DNA from 3 places in the Photobacterium sp. GSS17 genome. Region 2 is predicted to be linked to each of the others. Evidence: riboswitches for the same ligand, from Rfam matches in the RefSeq annotation. Region 2 holds a riboswitch; each other region holds the start of a gene.
The links. A riboswitch is a leader RNA that binds a small molecule or an ion and turns the genes downstream of it on or off. The one in region 2 is predicted to bind lysine.
Positions count from the first base shown of each region.

Region 1 (6,748 bases), on a different replicon from region 2:
GCGGCACAGCCATTACAGAACGTGACCCGCCTGCCGTATGAACATTATGCCGATGGCGTTGATGGCCTGACGCTTTTTAAAGCCATGTTGAACGATCATTCCAGCGGCCTGGACAAACCTGCCGCCGTGATTCTGGAAGTGGTTCAAGGGGAAGGCGGACTGAACGCTGCTTCTGATGAATGGCTACAGCGTCTGGAGGCAATGTGTCATCAGCACGATATCTTACTGATTGTCGATGATATTCAGGCGGGCTGTGGGCGCACCGGTACATTTTTCAGCTTTGAACCAGCCGGAATCAAACCTGATATCGTCACCCTGTCAAAATCCATCAGCGGCTATGGCCTGCCGATGGCCGTCGTTCTGCTCAAACCCGAGCTGGATAAATGGCAGCCCGGTGAGCACAACGGGACATTTCGCGGAAACAACCATGCCTTTGTCACCGCCTCGAAAGCCATTGAAATTTACTGGCAGGACGATCAGTTTGAACAGCATATCCAGGCCCGTTCGGCACAGCTGACAGACGCTCTCCAGCAGTTAGTGCCTCAATACCCGGCTTATTTCAGCGAACTAAAAGGCCGCGGACTGATGACAGGCATCGCCTGTCGGGACGGCGAGATCGCCGGTAAGATCGCACGCGCTTGTTTTGAACAGGGCTTAGTGATCGAAACCGCTGGCCCGGACGACGAAGTCATTAAATTCTTCTGTCCCCTAACCATTACCGAACACGATATGGCCAAAGGGATCGCGCTGTTTGAACAAGCCGTGTCAACAACAGCAGCCAACTTCATTAAAAAAGCCTCATAAGGAAAAATGATGATCGTAAGAACACTGGAAAACTGCCGTCAGACTAAGCGCCGAGTGGTCGCAGAAAACTGGGAAAGCGTCCGTATGCTCCTGAAAGACGACAACATGGGCTTTTCTTTCCACATCACCACGATTTATGCCGATACCGAAACCCACATTCACTACCAGAACCATCTGGAGTCGGTGTTCTGCATGTCCGGGGAAGGCGAAATAGAGGTCGTTGGAGGTAAAACCTACCCAATCAAACCCGGTACGCTCTATATCCTGGATCAGCACGATGAACACTATTTACGTGCCTATGGCGGCGATATGACCATGGCTTGCGTGTTTAATCCGCCGTTGACCGGTCAGGAGACTCACGACCAAAACGGCGTGTATCCACTAATGGAAGAAACCTGAGATTCCAACGACACAGACACCTTCACTTTGACAGTCACGCTGTGACCGTAACCAAAAGGATGAACTATGTCTCACACCGTAGAAAAAATCGGTGGCACGTCGATGTCAGCGTTCGATGCTGTGCTCGACAATATTATTTTGCGTCCCTCGCAGCGCTACAACCGAGTATTCGTGGTTTCGGCCTATGCCGGGATCACCAATGATCTGCTGGAATGTAAACGCACCGGCAAGCCGGGCATCTACCAGCTGATCGCCAAACGTTCACCGGACTGGCGCCAGGCCATGAACGATCTGGAGCAGCGCCTGCTGCTGATCAACGACAACCTGTTTGCCGATCCGGTGAACCGTCTTCGGGCAGATAAATTTATCCGCGCCCGGGTTCAGGATGCAAAACAGTGCATCACCAACATCCTGGAAATGTGCGAATTCGGCCAGTTCACGTTGCGCCACTATCTGCCTCAGGTCAGAGAGTTTCTCTCCTCCATCGGTGAGGCGCACAGCGCCTTCAATACCGCCCTGAAGCTGAAAACGCTGGGTATCAATGCGCGCTTTGTTGACCTGTCCAGCTGGAACAATCAGTACACCGGTGATCTGGATGATGTCATTAATCAGGCGTTTGCCGATATCGACCTGGGTCAGGAACTGCCTATCGTCACCGGTTACGCCTATTGTGACGAAGGACTGATGAAAACGTACGACCGCGGTTACAGCGAGATGACCTTTAGCCGCATCGCGGTGCTGACCGGCGCGCGGCAGGCCATCATCCATAAGGAATATCACCTCAGCAGCGCAGATCCGCGCATCGTGGGGCCAGAGTCGGTTCTGCCTATGGGGGAAACAAACTACGATGTGGCCGATCAGCTCGCGAATCTGGGGATGGAAGCGATCCACCCCAATGCCGCTTCCGGACTTCGCCAGAACAATATCGAGTTGAAAATCAAGAACACCTTTGAGCCAGAGCACACGGGTACGCTGATTTCAAATGCCTTTACCCCCTCGCAGGATCGGGTTGAAATCATTGCCGGGCGGGACAAAGTATTTGCGCTGCATCTGTTTGATCAGGCGATGGTAGGTCACGTTGATAATGTCGGCTACGACATCATGCAACTGATTCGTGAGTCGAGCGTCAACTTAATTGGCAAAGAGATGAACGCAAACTCAATCACCTACTACCTGACCGGTGGTGCCGATAACCTTAATCAGGTGTTATATAAGGCGGAGAAACGATATCCGAAAGCCGCCATTACCGGGCGACTGGTCGCAATGATTTCTGCCATCGGGGCCAACATAAACACCAATGAGGCACTGCGGCGGGGGATGCAAGCGCTGATGCAGGCAGAATGTTTTCCGATTGCCGCCCACTCATCGGTACGTAACGTCAACGTGCAGTTTGTGGTCGATGACAATGACTACCAGAGTGCCATTTGCACGCTGCATGAGCAGTTCTTCGCCCTGCCTGCAGAGACGCACACACCGCCGGACTCCCTGACTGAGTGCCAATCGGCCCACGTTGCCTGATACTACTAACGGCATATCAACCAATCAGCATATCAATCAACCAACTAATCAACCAACTGCCGGGACTTTTACCCCGGCGGTGTTGTCTCTAAACGGTCAGTCGCTTCGCTGTGCTGGATTGAGGTTTAAGGATTCACCGCTCTGTCAGCCAGCGTTTTTTCCGCCACAGCGCTTTGTTCAACAGTTCCTTGATCGAAAGCAATTCATAGTGCTGAATTAATAGTCATTGAAAGTGAATTGTATGCTGACATCGCTAACTAGCCGTATATAATAACATTTGCTGTGGGCAGACCCGTGTCTGCTCGCAGCAACCCTAAATCAGTAGAGGCGCGCTGCCTATCAGTAACCGAGCAGAGGGTGATACCGATGAAGCCGGGGAAAGGAGTCAGCGCCGAAGTGACTGAGTCATCAAACTCAGCCGCTGGGGCTGCGTCGAACAGGCGCAGCACTGCCATAGTTTTTCCTATGGAGCGCTACCTAAGGGGTAACACGTCATGCCTTGGTTGTCGATTTCGTTACATGTCCTTTTGGTAGATCTCCACCTTTAAGTTGTAGGTGAAATGAGATCATGAGCCTTGTTCCTTTTGCGGATTCTGCCTGGTCCGTGCTTCCCCCCTTGCTGGCGGTGTTGCTGGCTGTCGTCACCCGACAGGTACTGCTGTCACTGGGTGCAGGTATCGTTGCCGGTGCCCTGATGCTGAACCAATTTTCCCTGTCCCAGACCCTGAACTACCTGTATCAGAAAATAGTGGCTATCTTCTGGAGCGGCGGTGCCCTAAACCACGATAACGTCAACATGCTGATTTTCATGTTGTTGCTCGGTGCACTGATCAGTCTGATGAGTGTGTCCGGTGCCACTCAGGCCTTTGCCGACTGGGCAGCCGTACGGTGCAAGGATCGCCGTAGTGCCAAGTCCCTGACCGGGCTGATGGTTTTCATCTTCTTCATTGATGATTTCTTTCACAGCCTGTCTGTTGGCGCTATCTGCCGACCAGTGACCGACCGGTTTCAGATTTCACGCGCCAAGCTGGCCTACCTGCTGGATTCAACCGCCGCACCAGTGTGCGTCCTGATGCCGATTTCCTCCTGGGGTGCCTACATTATCGCACTGGTCGGCGGTATTCTTGCGGCCCACCAGCTAACAGACCAAAGCCCGATCGCCGCCTTTGTCGAAATGATGCCGATGAATCTGTACGCGGTCTTTACCCTACTGATGGTGATTTGTGTTATTGCATTCCAGCTGGATATCGGGCCGATGCGAAAGCATGAAGCCCGCGCCCAGCAAGGTCAGCTGTGGGATCACAGTAAAGGCCGTCCGCCGGGTCTGGATATGGAAACACCAGAAACCGCTCAGGGCGGGATGATTGATATGGTGTTGCCGATCCTGACCTTGACCGCGGCAACCGTCTTTTTCATGGTTCAGTCCGGTGCGGATGTGCTGTCCGGTAAAGGACAAGCCTTCAGCCTGATCGGCGCGTTTGAAAATACCAACGTTGGCCTGTCGCTGGTATACGGTGCAATCTGCAGCCTGGTGGTCTCGATGGGTCTGGCATTACGCCTAAAACTGTCGGCAAAAATCTGGTTGAAAGCCGCGCCGCAAGGAATCTCAGCCATGATGCCTGCGATCATTATTCTGCTGTTTGCCTGGACAATCGGCACCGTAGTACGCGACATGCAAACCGGCGTTTACCTCGCGTCACTGTCACAGGGCAGTCTGCCGGTAGAACTGTTGCCAGCCGTCGTCTTCCTGCTGTCATGTGTCATGGCGTTTGCCACTGGCACCAGCTGGGGAACATTTGGCATCATGCTGCCGCTGGCCGGTGACATTGCGGCAGCCAGTGACATCACCATGTTACTGCCGATGCTGTCCGCCGTACTGGCTGGCGCAGTTTTTGGCGATCACAGCTCACCGATTTCCAGCACCAGTATCCTGTCGGCAACGGGTGCCGGTTGTCACCATATGGACCACGTGCTCACTCAGCTACCTTATGCCGGTTCAGTCGCGTTCGGTGCACTGCTCGGCTATCTGGTCATGGGCTTTACCCATTCGTCCTGGCTGGGTGTCGCCGCCAGCAGTGTCTGGTTTGTGGCCTTCTGCCTGTTTGCCCTTCGCCGTCGTCAGAGCAACCCCGAGCTCAGTCTTGCATCGTCTGAAGCTTAACCGGTAAATCCGCCCTCTTCATGCAAAGCCTCCGCACGTTCAAGTGCCGGAGGCTTTTTTCTATTCGCTTTGCTGTCATCGCTTTTTTGCGTGGCTTTTTTGTGTTGGCATTTTTGTTGTGGCTTTCATGCATCAGCGGTGTCTCTTTTCTTGTCCGGGCTAGCCACAGGGCCGCACTATAGTTAAATCTATCACCGTCACTTCGTGATGAGTTGTTATGGCAGCTAGGTACCTATTCATAGTCGGTGTCTATGAGCGGTAGGTATCAATGAGTAGTAGGTGTCTATGAGAGGTAGGTGTCTATGAGCGGTAGCATCGCAAGACCTATCCCAGCGATGGCAAGATTCAGGGCGCTGCGGGGCGCTATGATTGCGGTCGGGATGAGTGTGTTTTCCGCAGTGTTTCCGGTGCATGCTGCCCAGAAACTGGATTATGTCAGTGCGGTCACAACACCGGGGACAGGTCGTCTGGTAACCATGGACGATTACTGGCTGCTGGCATTCAGCGATACCTATGACATTCGTCTGCCCGAACACGTCAGTAACGGCGAAAATTTGCAAATTCGTATCCGGGAAGATGGTCAGTGGCACACCGAGAATTTTCGGGTGCAGGCGATCAGTATCCATCACGACTTATGCCGGTTGCACAGCCAGCATCCCAGCCGGGATGGCCGCTTTCCGACAGACGCGATTTACGTGCAGCCCTGCCAGCAAGAATAACGCCCCTGTCAGCAGACCGCATATCGCGGTAAGCGCAGGGGCGTTTCAGTGTGAGAATAGCAGCCAGGTTTTGTGGCTACGCTTAAGTGAATAAGCGTAAGTGGCTAGGCTAAAATCACTTGCACATCAATTGATTACATAGGCTCGCTACACAAGCCCGGTCGTCAGGTGTACCACTATCACCGTAAAGGCAGCCAGCAGTGGAATCGCCATGGTCACCACAGCAATATCCCCGTAGCTTTGGCGGTGCGTCAGACGGCAGACCGCCAGTAGCGTAATGACCGCGCCACAGTGAGGCAATGTATCAAGGCCACCCGCCGCCAACAGCACCACACGGTGCAGCACTTCAGGGTTAATGCCCATGCTCATGAAGTCATTACCCAGCATGGCCAGCACCATCCCGGTACCGCCGGACGATGAGCCGATGATCCCCGCCAGGCTGGTTGAGGTAATCGCCACCTTAAACAGATCCGGAATATCAATTGCCGCAATCCCGGCTTTCACTACCACGAAGGCTGACAGCGCAGTAATCACCGCCCCGTAACCGACTTCCGAAGCCGTGTTAAAAATCGGCAGCAACGAACCCACAGAACCATCAAACACCTGCTTGTTTGGCTCAAACAGATACTGACGAAATGCCGCCAGCATAAAGACGATCGCCACGCCCAGAGCCAGAATCACCGGCCAGGTGCCGTTAATGTTCACCTCCAGCGCTTTGTAGTTATCGACCACTTCCGGTGACTTGAAATACACATTCGTCAGCAGGAAGTTGATGATAAACACCAGCACAATTGGTACCAGCGCCATGATCACCCCCGGCGCAGGATCCGATTCCTTACCCGCAGATTCAGCATCCGACTCTTCCCCATAGCCTTCACCGGCAGCCATTGCTTTACGCGCACGCATTTTGATCCAGAGCGTGCCAAGCACCAGCATCATCGTCGCCGCCAGCAAGCCCAGTACCGGCGCAGCATAAATCGTAGTGCCAAATGGAATGGTCGGCATAGTGTTCAGGTACTGCGGAGTTCCCGGCAATGCCGTCATAGTAAAGGTAAACGCCCCCAGCGTGATAGCTGCAGGCAGCAGACGCTTCGGAATGCCTGCCGCGCGGAAAGTTTCCGCCCCAATGGGATACATGGCAAACACC
Region 1 covers NZ_CP117518.1:1,664,207-1,670,954, forward strand. Annotated here, with positions in the region: gene ectB (diaminobutyrate--2-oxoglutarate transaminase) at 1-804, shown strand, start outside; gene PGW97_RS23920 (ectoine synthase) at 814-1,203, shown strand; gene PGW97_RS23925 (aspartate kinase) at 1,270-2,721, shown strand; lysine riboswitch at 3,036-3,205, shown strand; gene PGW97_RS23930 (Na+/H+ antiporter NhaC family protein) at 3,290-4,882, shown strand; gene PGW97_RS23935 (hypothetical protein) at 5,185-5,601, shown strand; gene PGW97_RS23940 (GntP family permease) at 5,749-6,748, opposite strand, start outside.
Region 1: another riboswitch for lysine. It lies ahead of PGW97_RS23930 (Na+/H+ antiporter NhaC family protein); the one in region 2 lies ahead of PGW97_RS11360 (Na+/H+ antiporter NhaC family protein).

Region 2 (6,748 bases):
TTGTCTGAGTGGCAGAAGTTGGGTGTACGCCGTATGAATGGGCAGGATTTACCAGATACTGCGATTGATGCATGGCTTATTCAACCTGATGATAATCGTGGAAGGGCATATTTGGTGTATGGCAATTATCAGTCACTATTAAAATGGAATCGGTCTCACTATTTTGCATTGGCTGTGAGTTATTTGGCAGACAGTATTCGCTAAATATTGCTTGGTGAAATGAATGGAAAGCCAGACTTTAACGTCTGGCTTTTTTGTACATTTCAGCGGACAGACCACAAGCAAAATATTTCCATTATCTTTGGCCGATGAAGCATCGAATAACGCGATAGCGCTATATTCAGTGACGGGTATTTAGAATAGTGACAGTGGCGAGTTGAAATAAGCAAAAATGTGATGGTAACTATAAATTATGAATAAATGAAAATCTTTCAGCGGGACATCTCAAGGTAAAGTAAATACTCTATAAGTAATCCGGATTTTATTATTTTATTTATTTTCAATAGCTTATGATTATGTTGCGGGTAAGAAAAAACCCGGTATAAAACCGGGTTTTTATAAGATTCAGAGGTAGGAGATTAGATCTCAAAATCTTCCAGAGATTTACCTTCATCCAGCGCTTTTTTCAGTGCGCTTGGTGTACGGCCTTGGCCTGTCCAGGTTTTCTCATCACCGTTTTCATCAATGAAACGGTATTTCGCTGGACGCTGAGCACGTTTTTTAGGTGCTTTGCTGATAGCGGCAAGCAGTTCTTCTGGATCGATACCGTCAGCAATTAGCATGTCACGGTATTGAGTCAGTTTCTCCATGCGTTCTTCTTCTTTTGCACGCTCTTCAGCTTCTGCTTCTTCACGCTCAGTAACGATTGTTTGAAGCTTTTCCAGCGCTTCCTGAAGTTGCTCCAGAGAATATTCACGAGATAGGGCACGCAGGCTTCGGAGGTTTAATAGCACTTTCATTGCATCAGACATTTTTATTTCCTGTTGGAGTAATACTATGAAAATAATATTAGCAGTCTTAAATCAATAATTGCAATAACTAAAATGGTTATTATGAGCCTGAATATAAATAATTTTGCGCTTATTATCGGCATGTTAACTTAAGTAATTAACCATTCTTAATAATGGGATTAACAGCGACAGGAATTAACATTGTGGCAGGGGATAAGTGACCAATTTAATAAAACGGAATGAGTTTCATATAAGCTGGCTTAATATCGGTTTGCCTGGGGTGGTGGTTTTTTAATCACTCAGGCAAGACTATTCACTATTAATGTTAATTTTTTCACTTCAAGTTGTTGCAATCAGATCTTAAAGCCGTAGAATCGACTATACCTTGACCAAGGGTAGAGGCGCATCGTCTATCAGTAGCAAGTCGGAGGGTGATTCCGATGAGGGCTTGCAAAAGGAGCCGGTGCCGAAGTGAGAGAGGGCCATCATGCCTGCTCGCTGGGGTTGTCATCGAATAGAGGCAACACTGCCATAGTATATAATTACATTAACTATGGAGCGCTACTGTGGAGTCGGAAAAGGGGCACCTCTCTTTCTTTCACTCATTTTTCACGTTTTTAAAACGTGGCCAGCAGTAGATCTCCAACCAAGATCGGTTGTAGTAGAGATCATGAATATTGTAGATTTTTCACACTCCGCTGTGTCTGTGTTGCCCCCGCTGGTGGCACTGGGCCTGGCTATTGCGACGCGTCGCGTCTTGTTGTCTCTGGGCGTAGGTATTCTGCTTGGTGCCTTATTGCTAAATGATTATTCCGTTACGGGAATGGCCGGATATATCGGCAACACTGTAAAGGGATTATTCATTGAGGACGGCGGCATTAACACCTGGAATATGAGCATTGTCGCGTTTCTGGTGTTGCTGGGTATGACTACCGCTTTGTTGACCCTGTCCGGGGGAACCCGTGCGTTCGCTGAGTGGGCACAAACGAAAATTAAAAGTAAGCGTGGCGCAAAACTACTGGCTGCATTTCTGGGCGTATTCATTTTTGTAGACGACTATTTTAATAGCCTGGCTGTCGGTTCAATTTCTCGCCCGGTCACGGACCGTTTTTATGTGTCCCGTGCCAAGCTGGCTTATATTCTTGATTCAACTGCTGCGCCAATGTGTGTGCTGATGCCGGCCTCTAGCTGGGGGGCTTACATTATCACGCTTATCGGCGGCATTCTGGTGACACACGGTGTCACTGAATACACACCTCTGGGGGCATTCCTGCAACTGGCCCCGATGAACTTCTATGCGATTTTCGCCCTGCTGATGGTATTTGTTGTTGCCTGGTTCCAGCTGGATATCGGCTCAATGAAAAAACACGAGCTGGAAGCAAGCCATTGCCGCGGCTTTGATGAAGGGGATGATGACACCCTGGCGAAAGACCTGAACGATGAACTGGAAATTCAGGAAAGTGAGCACGGCCGCGTAGGCGATCTGGTGATGCCGATTGTGGCTCTGATCGTGGCAACGTTCTTCTTTATGATTTTCACTGGTTATCAGGCGCTGCTGGCAGGCGGTAAAGCCTTTGATGTTCTGGGCGCGTTTGAAAATACCGATGTGGGTGCCTCTCTGGTATACGGTGGGCTAATCGGCCTGGCGGCTGCCATGATTCCAGTGCTGCGTCAGCGTATTCCTGCCGGTGAAGTAGTTTCCACGCTGTGGATTGGTGCTAAGTCAATGTTTGGTGCGATTCTGATCCTGCTGTTCGCCTGGAGCATTGGTAGTGTGATCAGCGATATGGCGACCGGTAAATACCTGTCGACCCTGGTTGAAGGCAGCATCAATCCGATGTTCCTGCCTGCGATCCTGTTCCTGCTGGCAGGGCTGATGGCGTTCTCAACCGGTACCTCTTGGGGAACATTCGGTATCATGCTTCCAATCGCCGGTGATCTGGCTGCGGCAACTGACATTATGCTGATGCTGCCGATGCTGGGTGCTGTACTGGCAGGCTCGGTGTTTGGTGATCACTGTTCACCGATTTCAGATACCACTATTCTGTCGTCTACTGGTGCGCGTTGTCATCACATTGACCACGTGTCAACGCAGCTGCCGTATGCGCTGGCTGTCGCTGTGGTATCGACAGTGGGCTTCCTGGTACTGGGTTTCACCAGCTCACTGGCGGTGTCGTTCATGAGCGCAACTGTTATGTTTGTGGTGGTGTGTGCGATCCTGTCCTGGTTGTCTCGCCGTCCTAGTGAGTTGGCCGCGAAAGCCTGAACAATCTCTTAGGTTCAGCGTTAAGCTTGAACGCTAAGTCCTTATACTGTAATGAAAAGCCTGCCATGTGCAGGCTTTCTTTTTGGCGGTTTGTGGCAGTTGCTCTGATCCGGATGACACAAGCGATCTGGCAACGGGTGACACAGCTCCTTTTAATTTGGCTGGGATTTCTGTAGCATCTCGCCAGTTTTTTCTTACCATTCTAAAGATAATCAGAGAAGCTTACTTAATGGCTCAGATGTACTTCTATTACTCGGCAATGAATGCGGGTAAATCTACCACCTTGTTGCAGTCATCGTTTAATTACCGTGAGCGTGGGATGACGCCGGTTATTTTTACTGCGGCAATTGACGACCGTTACGGGAAGGGGAAAGTCAGTTCACGTATTGGTCTGCAGGAAGATGCTGAGCTATTTTCCGTGACGGACGATCTGTATGCGCGTTTGCAGGATATGAATGCGACGCAGAAGCTGGATTGTGTGCTGGTTGATGAATGTCAGTTTTTGACGAAAGAGCAAGTTTACCAACTGACAGAAGTGGTCGATAAGCTGCATATTCCGGTGCTGTGCTATGGCTTACGGACAGATTTCCGCGGTGAATTGTTTGAGGGCAGCCGCTATCTGCTGGCCTGGGCTGACAAACTGGTTGAACTCAAAACAATCTGCCACTGCGGCCGTAAAGCCAATATGGTGATTCGTCAGGATGAGCACGGCAATGCAATTGCTGATGGTGATCAGGTCGTGATTGGCGGCAATGAACGTTATGTCTCGGTGTGTCGTACTCACTACAAAGACGCGCTCGAAAAATAACGTTGCCCTTGCGCTGTGTCGGATATGTCCGCTGAAGTTGGTTTTTCAGCATAGCTTTGTCCGGCATGGTGGACGCATGAATGAATAATAAAGCCCGGCCTGTAGAGCCGGGCTTTTGTTTTATTCGATTTGCTTAGGTACTCTTTAAACGGTTTATTTAATTGCTTTATTTAACCGCTCTGTTTAAGCGCTAGGTTTAAATGTTTGGCTTCAATAGCGGTGCGGTTATTTATGACGCTCTTGAAGACGCTGGGTAATGTCTGCCAGTGACAGCCCCTGATCCTGAAGTAACACCAGTAGGTGGTAAATCAGATCGGCCGACTCATTCACTAGCTCCGCCTTGTCACCCGACGTTGCCGCAAGCGCGACTTCAACACCTTCTTCTCCCACCTTCTGCGAAATCCGCTTGGTGCCACGCGCGTAGAGGCTGGCAGTGTAGGACGACTCAGGATCGGCACCTTTACGAGCAGCCAGGACCTGCTCAAGTTGATGAAGAAACACCAGGGCCGGTTGTTCAGTCTGTTCTTCACCAGATGCATCGGTATCAAAACAGGTGGTGGTGCCCAGGTGGCAGGTTGGCCCAACCGGCGCGACCTGTATCAACAGCGTATCCTGATCGCAATCGAGGCGGATACTTTTCAGATTCAGTACATTGCCGGACGTTTCTCCTTTGGTCCACAGGCGATTTTTCGACCGTGACCAGAACGTTACCTGATTGGACGCCAGCGTTTTGGTTAGCGCTTCGTCGTTCATGTAGCCCAGCATCAGCACCTGACCGCTGGTGTGATCCTGAATGATCGCCGGGATCAGGCCGTTGACTTTTTCCCAGTTAATTTTACTGCTCAGACTCATACCCGGACCTCCACGTTATTCTGTTTCAGGTATTGCTTTAATTCGCCGATATTGATGATTTGCTTGTGGAAGACCGAAGCCGCCAGAGCGCCGTCGACATTCGCCTGTTTGAAAGCATCGGCAAAGTGGCTCATCTCACCGGCCCCGCCGGATGCGATAAGTGGAACGTGGCACACTTCACGGACCATGTTCAGCTGGGTCAGATCGTAGCCGTTGCGAACGCCGTCCTGATTCATCATATTCAGGACAATTTCTCCGGCACCGCGCCGCTGAACTTCCTGTACCCAGTCCTTCGTTTCCCATTGCGTCGCCTGAGTACGGCTTTCATCACCGGTGAACTGGTACACCTGGTACTTTCCGGTAGTGGCATCAAAGTAGGAATCAATCCCGACCACAATGCATTGCACCCCGAATTTATCGGCCAGATCGGTGATCAGTTGCGGGTTGGCCAGCGCCGGTGAGTTAATCGAGACTTTGTCTGCGCCGTATTGCAAAATCCGGCTGGCGTCTTCGGCCGATTTAATGCCTCCGGCGACACAGAAGGGAATATCAATCACTTCTGCTACCCGGGCAACCCAGCTTTTATCTACCACCCGGCCATCACTGGACGCGGTAATATCATAAAACACCAATTCATCGGCACCTTCTTCGGCATAGCGTTTGGCTAACGGTACGATATCGCCAATGATTTCGTGATTGCGAAACTGTACGCCTTTGACCACCTGGCCGTCACGCACGTCAAGACAAGGAATAATTCGTTTTGCCAGCATTTCTGTCTCTCCCCGGTCTAGTCATTCCAGCAGGCGAAAGCCTGCTCGGCGGTGAATTTGCCATCCAGCAGTGCCCGGCCGACGATGACCCCGGCAACCCCGGTGCCTTTCAGCGCAGCAATGTCGTCCAGCGAGCCGATTCCGCCGGATGACTGGAACCGGATATCCGGGTAACTCGTGCACAGATCCCGGTATAGCTCGACATTGGAGCCTGCCAGCGTGCCATCGCGGGAAATATCCGTGCACAGGACATGTTTCAGGCCGACAGTCAGGAAGTCTTCCAGAAGTGCTTCAATCGTCACGCCGGAATCTTCCTGCCAGCCAGATACCGCAACGTTGCGCTGGCCGTTGTGGTCAATGTTTACATCCAGCGCCAGAACTATGCGTTCCGGGCCGTAGGTTTCGATCCAGCCTTTGACCAGCTCTGGTTGCTTGACTGCCGTTGAACCGATGACCACGCGTTGGGCACCGGCCGCAAGCAGATTGGCCACGTCCTGTTCGGTCCGGACGCCACCGCCAATCTGAATATTGGCCGGGGTGCTGGCCAGCAGTTGTTGGATGAGGTTGAGCTGTCGGGCAGAGGTATCTTTGGCTCCGGTCAAATCCACGAGGTGCAGCCAGGTGGCACCAGCCTGGTAGTAAGCCTGAAACTGTTCTGCGGGGTTAACCTTGTATTCAGTTACTTTGCCATAGTCTCCCTGAAACAGGCGGACTACCTGGCCTTCAATCAAATCTAATGCGGGAATAATCATAACCAGTCCTTGTCGCCCTTACATTTCAAGAAAGTTTTTAATCAGTTGTGCACCGGCCTTACTGGATCGTTCCGGATGGAACTGGACCCCGTAATAATTGCCGCTTTGCACTGCCGCAGTGAACGGCTGGCCATATTCGCAACGGGCAATTGTGCGCCCTCCCGGTTGCTCAAACACTGGCATGGCGTAGCTGTGCACGAAGTAAAAGTAGTTGCCATCCGGAATGTCTTTAAACAGCGGGTGGTCGGCTTCCGGGGAAATCGTATTCCAGCCCATGTGAGGCAGTGGCAACGCACCGGTTTCCATTTTTCTGACCGGGGCTTCACACAGCCCCAGACATGGCACCAGCT
Region 2 covers NZ_CP117517.1:2,541,179-2,547,926, reverse strand. Annotated here, with positions in the region: gene PGW97_RS11370 (lytic murein transglycosylase) at 1-204, shown strand, start outside; gene PGW97_RS11365 (DUF3037 domain-containing protein) at 579-971, opposite strand; lysine riboswitch at 1,339-1,522, shown strand; gene PGW97_RS11360 (Na+/H+ antiporter NhaC family protein) at 1,621-3,216, shown strand; gene PGW97_RS11355 (thymidine kinase) at 3,446-4,024, shown strand; gene hisIE (bifunctional phosphoribosyl-AMP cyclohydrolase/phosphoribosyl-ATP diphosphatase HisIE) at 4,250-4,876, opposite strand; gene hisF (imidazole glycerol phosphate synthase subunit HisF) at 4,873-5,646, opposite strand; gene hisA (1-(5-phosphoribosyl)-5-[(5-phosphoribosylamino)methylideneamino]imidazole-4-carboxamide isomerase) at 5,664-6,398, opposite strand; gene hisH (imidazole glycerol phosphate synthase subunit HisH) at 6,417-6,748, opposite strand, start outside.

Region 3 (6,748 bases), 720 kb from region 2:
GGTCGACTCCTCCAAATGGGAGGTCATCGAAGCCGGTCTGAAATGTATTCAGGGTAAGGGGATCGTCAACTCGATCTCGCTTAAAGAAGGCAAAGAAAAGTTTATTGAGCAAGCTAAGCTGATCCGTCGTTATGGCGCCGCGGTGATCGTGATGGCTTTTGATGAAGTCGGTCAGGCGGACACCCGGGCGCGTAAGCTGGAAATTTGTACCAATGCTTACCGGATTTTGGTGGACGAAGTAGGCTTTCCGCCGGAGGACATCATTTTTGACCCGAATATTTTTGCGGTGGCAACCGGTATCGATGAGCACAATAACTACGCGGTTGACTTTATTGAAGCGGTCGGCGACATCAAGCGGGATCTGCCTCATGCGATGATTTCCGGCGGGGTGTCGAATGTTTCTTTCTCGTTCCGCGGCAATAACTATGTGCGTGAGGCAATCCATGCCGTGTTCCTCTATCACTGCTTCAAACGCGGGATGGACATGGGGATCGTTAATGCCGGTCAGCTGGAAATTTACGATAACGTTCCGGATAAATTGCGTGAAGCGGTGGAAGACGTGGTGCTCAACCGCCGTGATGATGCGACCGAGCGCCTGCTCGACATTGCAGATGAGTACCGTGATAACGGGGTTGGCAAGCAGGATGACGGCGCAGCGCTGGAATGGCGCAGCTGGCCAGTCGCTAAACGGCTGGAGCATGCTCTGGTCAAAGGGATCACGGAGTTCATTGTCGAGGATACTGAAGAAGCTCGAGTGAACGCCAGCAAGCCGCTGGAAGTGATCGAAGGGCCGTTGATGGACGGCATGAATGTGGTCGGTGACCTGTTTGGTGAGGGCAAGATGTTTCTGCCCCAGGTGGTGAAGTCTGCCCGGGTGATGAAACAGGCCGTGGCCTACCTGGAACCGTTCATTGATGCTGAGAAACAGAGTGGCCGCTCAAACGGCAAGATTCTGCTGGCGACGGTCAAAGGGGATGTCCACGATATTGGCAAAAACATTGTCGGGGTCGTTCTGCAATGTAATAACTACGACATTATCGACCTCGGGGTCATGGTGTCGTGTGAGCAGATCCTTAAGGTCGCGCGGGAAGAAAACGTCGATATCGTCGGTCTGTCCGGACTCATTACTCCGTCGCTGGATGAGATGGTGCATGTTGCCAAGGAAATGGAGCGCCAGGGCTTTGAACTGCCGCTGTTGATTGGCGGTGCGACAACCTCAAAGGCGCATACCGCAGTGAAAATTGAGCAGAATTACCGCCATCCGGTGGTGTATGTTAACAATGCGTCGCGGGCGGTGGGGGTTTGTACCTCGTTGCTGTCGGACGAACTGCGTCCGGCGTTTGTGGAGAAACTGGATGTCGACTATGAGCGGGTCCGGGATCAGCACAGCCGTAAACAGCCTCGAACCAAACCGGTCTCGCTGGAGAGGGCCAGAGCCAATAAGGTCGCGATTGACTGGGCAACCTATACGCCGCCAGTACCGGCGAAGCCCGGTACTCATGTGTTTGATGATTTCGATGTCAGCATCCTGCGCAACTATATCGACTGGACCCCGTTTTTCATGACCTGGTCGCTGATGGGCAAGTACCCGGCCATTCTGGATCATGAGGAAGTAGGAGATGAAGCCCGCCGTTTGTTCCAGGATGCGAACGAGTGGCTGGATCGCATCGAGCGGGAAGGTCTGATGAAGGCCCGGGGTATGTGTGCCTTGTTCCCGGCGAACAGTATAGGGGACGACATTGAGGTCTATACCGATGAGTCCCGCAGCCAGGTAGCGCATGTGCTGTATAACCTGCGCCAGCAGACGGAGAAACCGAAAGGCTATAACTACTGTCTGTCGGATTACATTGCACCGAAGGACAGCGGGAAGCCGGACTGGATTGGCGCGTTTGCGGTTACCGGCGGCATCGGGGAGCGAGAGTTGGCCGATAAATTTAAAGCCCAGGGTGATGATTACAATGCCATCATGGTACAGGCGGTGGCTGACCGTTTGGCTGAAGCGTTTGCCGAGTATCTGCATGAGCAGGTGCGTAAAGAGATTTGGGGATACTCGCCGGACGAAGCCCTGTCGAATGACGAACTCATTCGTGAGAAATATCAGGGGATCCGTCCGGCGCCCGGCTACCCGGCGTGTCCGGAACATACCGAGAAAGGCACCTTGTGGGAGATGCTCAATGTCGAAGAAGCCATTGGGATGTCACTCACCACCAGCTATGCTATGTGGCCGGGAGCGTCGGTCTCAGGCTGGTACTTCTCACATCCGGACTCACGCTATTTTGCTGTGGCACAAATTCAGGAAGATCAGCGTGATAGCTATGCCGAGCGCAAAGGCTGGGATCTGGTTGAAGCGGAAAAATGGCTGGGGCCGAACCTGTCATTGTAATGCAGCAAAGGCGTAATGACTCAAAGGCCCCGGATGCCACAGCTGCGGGGCCTGTTTTTTTACAGGTGACACCCATCGGGAACACCAACACGGCAACAATCATACGCTGATATGAAAAAGGCGCTCATCATGAGCGCCTTTTTTGTGTCCCGAACTTGGGTTACTTCGCGGCCTCAAACAGGGCGGCGTGGAGGGTTTTAACCACTTCGCGCGATTCGCTGGTTTTGACCAGGAAACACAGGTTGTGCGGGCTGGCGCCAAAGCAGATCATGCGCGGACTGTAGTTGTCCAGCTTGCCAAAGACCTGAGTGGCTGCTCCCGGGGCTTCGCCCAGTTTGTTGCCGATAAGTGCAACCAGGCACAGATCCTGTTCCACTTCCACACGGCACAGCTTGCTGAGAGCCTCTGTTGCTGCGGCTGGCAGGCTTGGTGCACCGCCGCCGGTGTTGGTCTGATCCAGGGTCAGTGAAACGCTGACTTCAGACGTTGTGATCAGATCAACAGACACCTTATGTTCACCAAGGATGCGGAAGACTTCTGACAGGAAGCCGTAGGCATGGAACATATTCAGGCTGGTCAGGGTGACCAGGGTCTGGTTGCAGCGCAGGGCCAGTGCCCGGAATTTTGGTGGCTGGGCCACGTGCTGGCGAATCCAGGTTCCACCTTGTTCCGGTGCTTTTGAAGAACCGATGAACACCGGAATTTGCTGGCGGATGGCTGGCAGCAACGTCGACGGGTGCAGAATTTTTGCCCCGAAGTTAGCCATTTCAGAGGCTTCACTGAAGCTGATTTCCTGGATTGGCATGGCGTTGGCTGTAATACGCGGATCGGTGCTGTACATCCCCGGAACGTCGGTCCAGATCTCCAGAATTTCTGCACTGATAGCTTCGGCAACCAGTGCTGCACTGTAATCGCTGCCGCCACGGCCCAGCGTCGTTGTCTGGCCGGTTTCATCAGAACCGATAAAGCCCTGAGAGACAATAATTTGATCAGACTGGAGCAGCGGTTGCAGTTGCTCACTGGCCAACTGGCGAATTGCATCCACATCCGGTACGGCTTTGCCGAACTGGCTATCGGTACGCATTACCGGGCGAATATCAAAACGGGTAGCTTTAGCCCCCATTTCGTTAAGAATTTGGGTAAAAAGAAAAGTCGACAGTAATTCGCCGTGGGCGACCAGCTGATCGGTCAGTTGCACGGAAGGGGCGCTGGCAGTTTGCTTGGCCAGGGCTTCAACGTCTGTCAGAAGTTGGTCGATCTCAGCTGCTACCGCTTCCGGGTGAGTCAACTGATCAATGATCGATTGGTGAATCGTTCGAAGTTGTTGTAGCCGTTGTGAGCGCTGCTCGTTGTCGGCAATTCCATTTGCTAATTCAACCAGCAGATTGGTTACGCCGGAACACGCACTGATTAATACCACTTTAGCAGCTGGGTTGTCCTTGATAATCGTTGCGCTTCGACTCATGGCGGCATGATCGGCTACACTGGTGCCGCCAAATTTCGCTACAGTAATTGGTGGAGGAACAGTAAAGTTAGTATTTACAAAGCTCAAAACAAGGTCTCCCAATCAGAAGTGTAAAAACGTTCTTAAATTTAGGGGGAATGACCCGGGATCAAGATCCCGACGCAAATGTCAGGAGAGCAATAAGGTAGGATGTAGTCAGGTACAACAACCAGAAGCTCCCCACCTTTCCACTACCTATATCGTCTGGAAAGGTGACAGCCAGAAGGATTCAACCTTCCAAGCCGATATGCCATGCCCCCTGTCACAACATATCTCGGCGCTACTCCCCCTCTCCAGACTGCCTTGGGGTGGGGCCCCGCAATCCTAGATACCTGGGTAACGCTCCTCTTCTGTCTGCCCCTGAGATAAGGTGCATCTCAGGATGAACAAAAAACGTGCTCTATTGAAGCGGATTTGAGAGTCTTTTGTCAATCATGGCGGGGCAGAATATGCAAAATAATTGCAAATTTTTTGTCTTTCCCGGACGGAGGAATCGCAGGGGGCAAAAACAGCGCTGTCACAAGAGACGCAACTTGCGATCAGACCTGATATAGTCAGTACGTACCTTACACCAACAGGCCTTACCATCAGGGAGAAATAATAATGACAATTGGTAGTTTTTATCCGCCACAGCGTACACTCATGGGACCGGGTCCATCAGATATTTATCCGCAGGTGTTACAGGCCCTGAGTCGTCCGACCATCGGTCACCTGGATCCGCTGTTCATCGGGATGATGGATGAGCTGAAACAGCTGCTGCAATATGCTTTCCAGACAACTAACCCGTTCACGATTGCGGTCTCTGCGCCTGGCAGTGCCGGGATGGAGGCTTGCTTTGTGAACCTGGTTGAGCCGGGCGACAAAGTGATTGTCTGCCGCAACGGTGTGTTTGGTGACCGGATGCGTGAAAACGTGGAACGCTGCGGCGGTGTTGCGGTGATGGTGGACAACGCCTGGGGTGAACCGGTTGATCCGCAGTCAGTGGCTGAAGCCCTTGAGGCACACCCGGATGCGAAGATTGTCGCGTTTGTCCACGCTGAAACGTCGACCGGTGCGCTGACTGATGCCGAGGCAATCGCTAAGCTGGCACGTCGGCACGATTGTCTGACTATCGTGGATGCGGTGACCTCGCTGGGTGGCGTACCGCTGCTGGTGGATGAATGGCAACTGGATGCGGTGTACTCCGGCAGCCAGAAATGCCTGTCCTGTGTGCCTGGTCTGTCGCCTCTGACGTTCTCTCCGCGTGCGGTGGAGAAAATTCAGAGCCGTCAAAGCAAAGTACAAAGCTGGTTTCTCGATCAAAGTCTGGTTCTGGGCTACTGGAGCGGCGAAGGTAAACGCAGTTACCACCATACAGCGCCGGTAAACAGCCTGTATGCCCTGCATGAAGCGTTGGTGCTGCTGAAAAATGAAGGGCTGGAAAATGCCTGGCAGCGTCACCGTGACGTCCATCTGGAATTGCGTGAAGGATTGGAACAACTGGGTATCGAGTTTGTGGTTGATGAGGCATACCGCTTACCACAATTGAATGCGGTGCATATTCCTGCCGGGGTAGATGATGCGCAGGTGCGTAAAACCCTGCTGGAACGTTATAATCTGGAAATTGGTGCCGGACTGGGCGCGCTGGCAGGTAAAGCCTGGCGGATTGGCCTGATGGGCTATGCTGCACGCAGCGAGAACGTTGCGCTGTGCCTGAAAGCGCTGGAGTCGACCCTGAAATAAGTGTCGGCCTGTTCAGTCAGGCTCTTTCGTTTTGCTACTGTTCGGGCAGGCGCTGCCCGGAACAGGCAGGTCGAGACCAAAACGGCTACCTTCCGGTAGCCGTTTTTTATGGCTGTGTCCTATGGAGCGGATGCTTGCTCCGGGGGCACCTAGTCAGTGACTGCGGGAGGAGCCGTCAGGACGACCGCACCCGATGTGACAGGTTCTGCTTTAGCGGCTGGCGCAAAAATCTGCCCTGGGAACAGGTAGCGGGCTTCCTGTTGTACCTGCTCGGCCAGCGCGGTTTCACCGAGATGCTGGTACGCAGCAATCAGGTTTTGGTACAGCGTGGGGCGTGGCCAGATCAGGGCTTTTTGGCGAGCCCATGCAATATACGTCTGAATCAGTGCCGGGTTGGCGGTGGCAATCCCAACCTGCAGCTGGGTGACGTGCAGATCCCACTCAAATCGATCCTGCCAGGCCCATGGATTGTTGACCTTCAGCAGGTAGTCAATATTGGCCGGTTGGCGGGTCTCAAACTGGGTTAATTGATGGCCCGAGTACAGGGTAGTGGTCATGAAACCAGTGGTGAGCACCGGCAGGATCAGAACCAGTCCCCGAATGGACAGCACATACTCCACCTGACGGCGGTAGTATTTGGCGGTCAGATTGTCCACCCAGTAGATCAGGATAATGAACATCACCCAGTGCGGTAGGGAGTGGTAAAACGGATACTCCAGCTGGGTATGTAGGGTAATCGGCAAGAACAGGCCAACCAGTGCTAATTGGGTGCCAGCCCGGGCTTTGCGGATTTTCAGAAAGACGGCGGCGGCGGCCAGCAACAGTCCCAGTAACGGCAGGATGCCCCCTTCTGCAGCCCAGTAAGCCAGTTCATTATGCGGGTGATCCAGCGAAGGCATACCATAGGGCTTGCTCGGGTCCTGATGGTGCCACTGCGCTGTTTGGGTCACATAACTGGTTTCGAACCGGCCATAGCCATAGCCTGACAGCGGTTTGGCCAGGAACATATTCACGGCCTGAGGAATGTGCATGGCACGCGGGCTGATCAGGCTGAGGCGTTCTTCCTTGGGGGCCCAGCCGGTGTGCTGGTTTACCTGCCAGGAAACACTCAGTCCCATTACCACCATCAGCAGCCACAT
Region 3 covers NZ_CP117517.1:3,256,713-3,263,460, reverse strand. Annotated here, with positions in the region: gene metH (methionine synthase) at 1-2,383, shown strand, start outside; gene lysC (lysine-sensitive aspartokinase 3) at 2,544-3,848, opposite strand; lysine riboswitch at 4,053-4,245, opposite strand; gene PGW97_RS14805 (pyridoxal-phosphate-dependent aminotransferase family protein) at 4,491-5,609, shown strand; gene PGW97_RS14800 (PglL family O-oligosaccharyltransferase) at 5,759-6,748, opposite strand, start outside.
Region 3: another riboswitch for lysine. It lies ahead of lysC (lysine-sensitive aspartokinase 3); the one in region 2 lies ahead of PGW97_RS11360 (Na+/H+ antiporter NhaC family protein).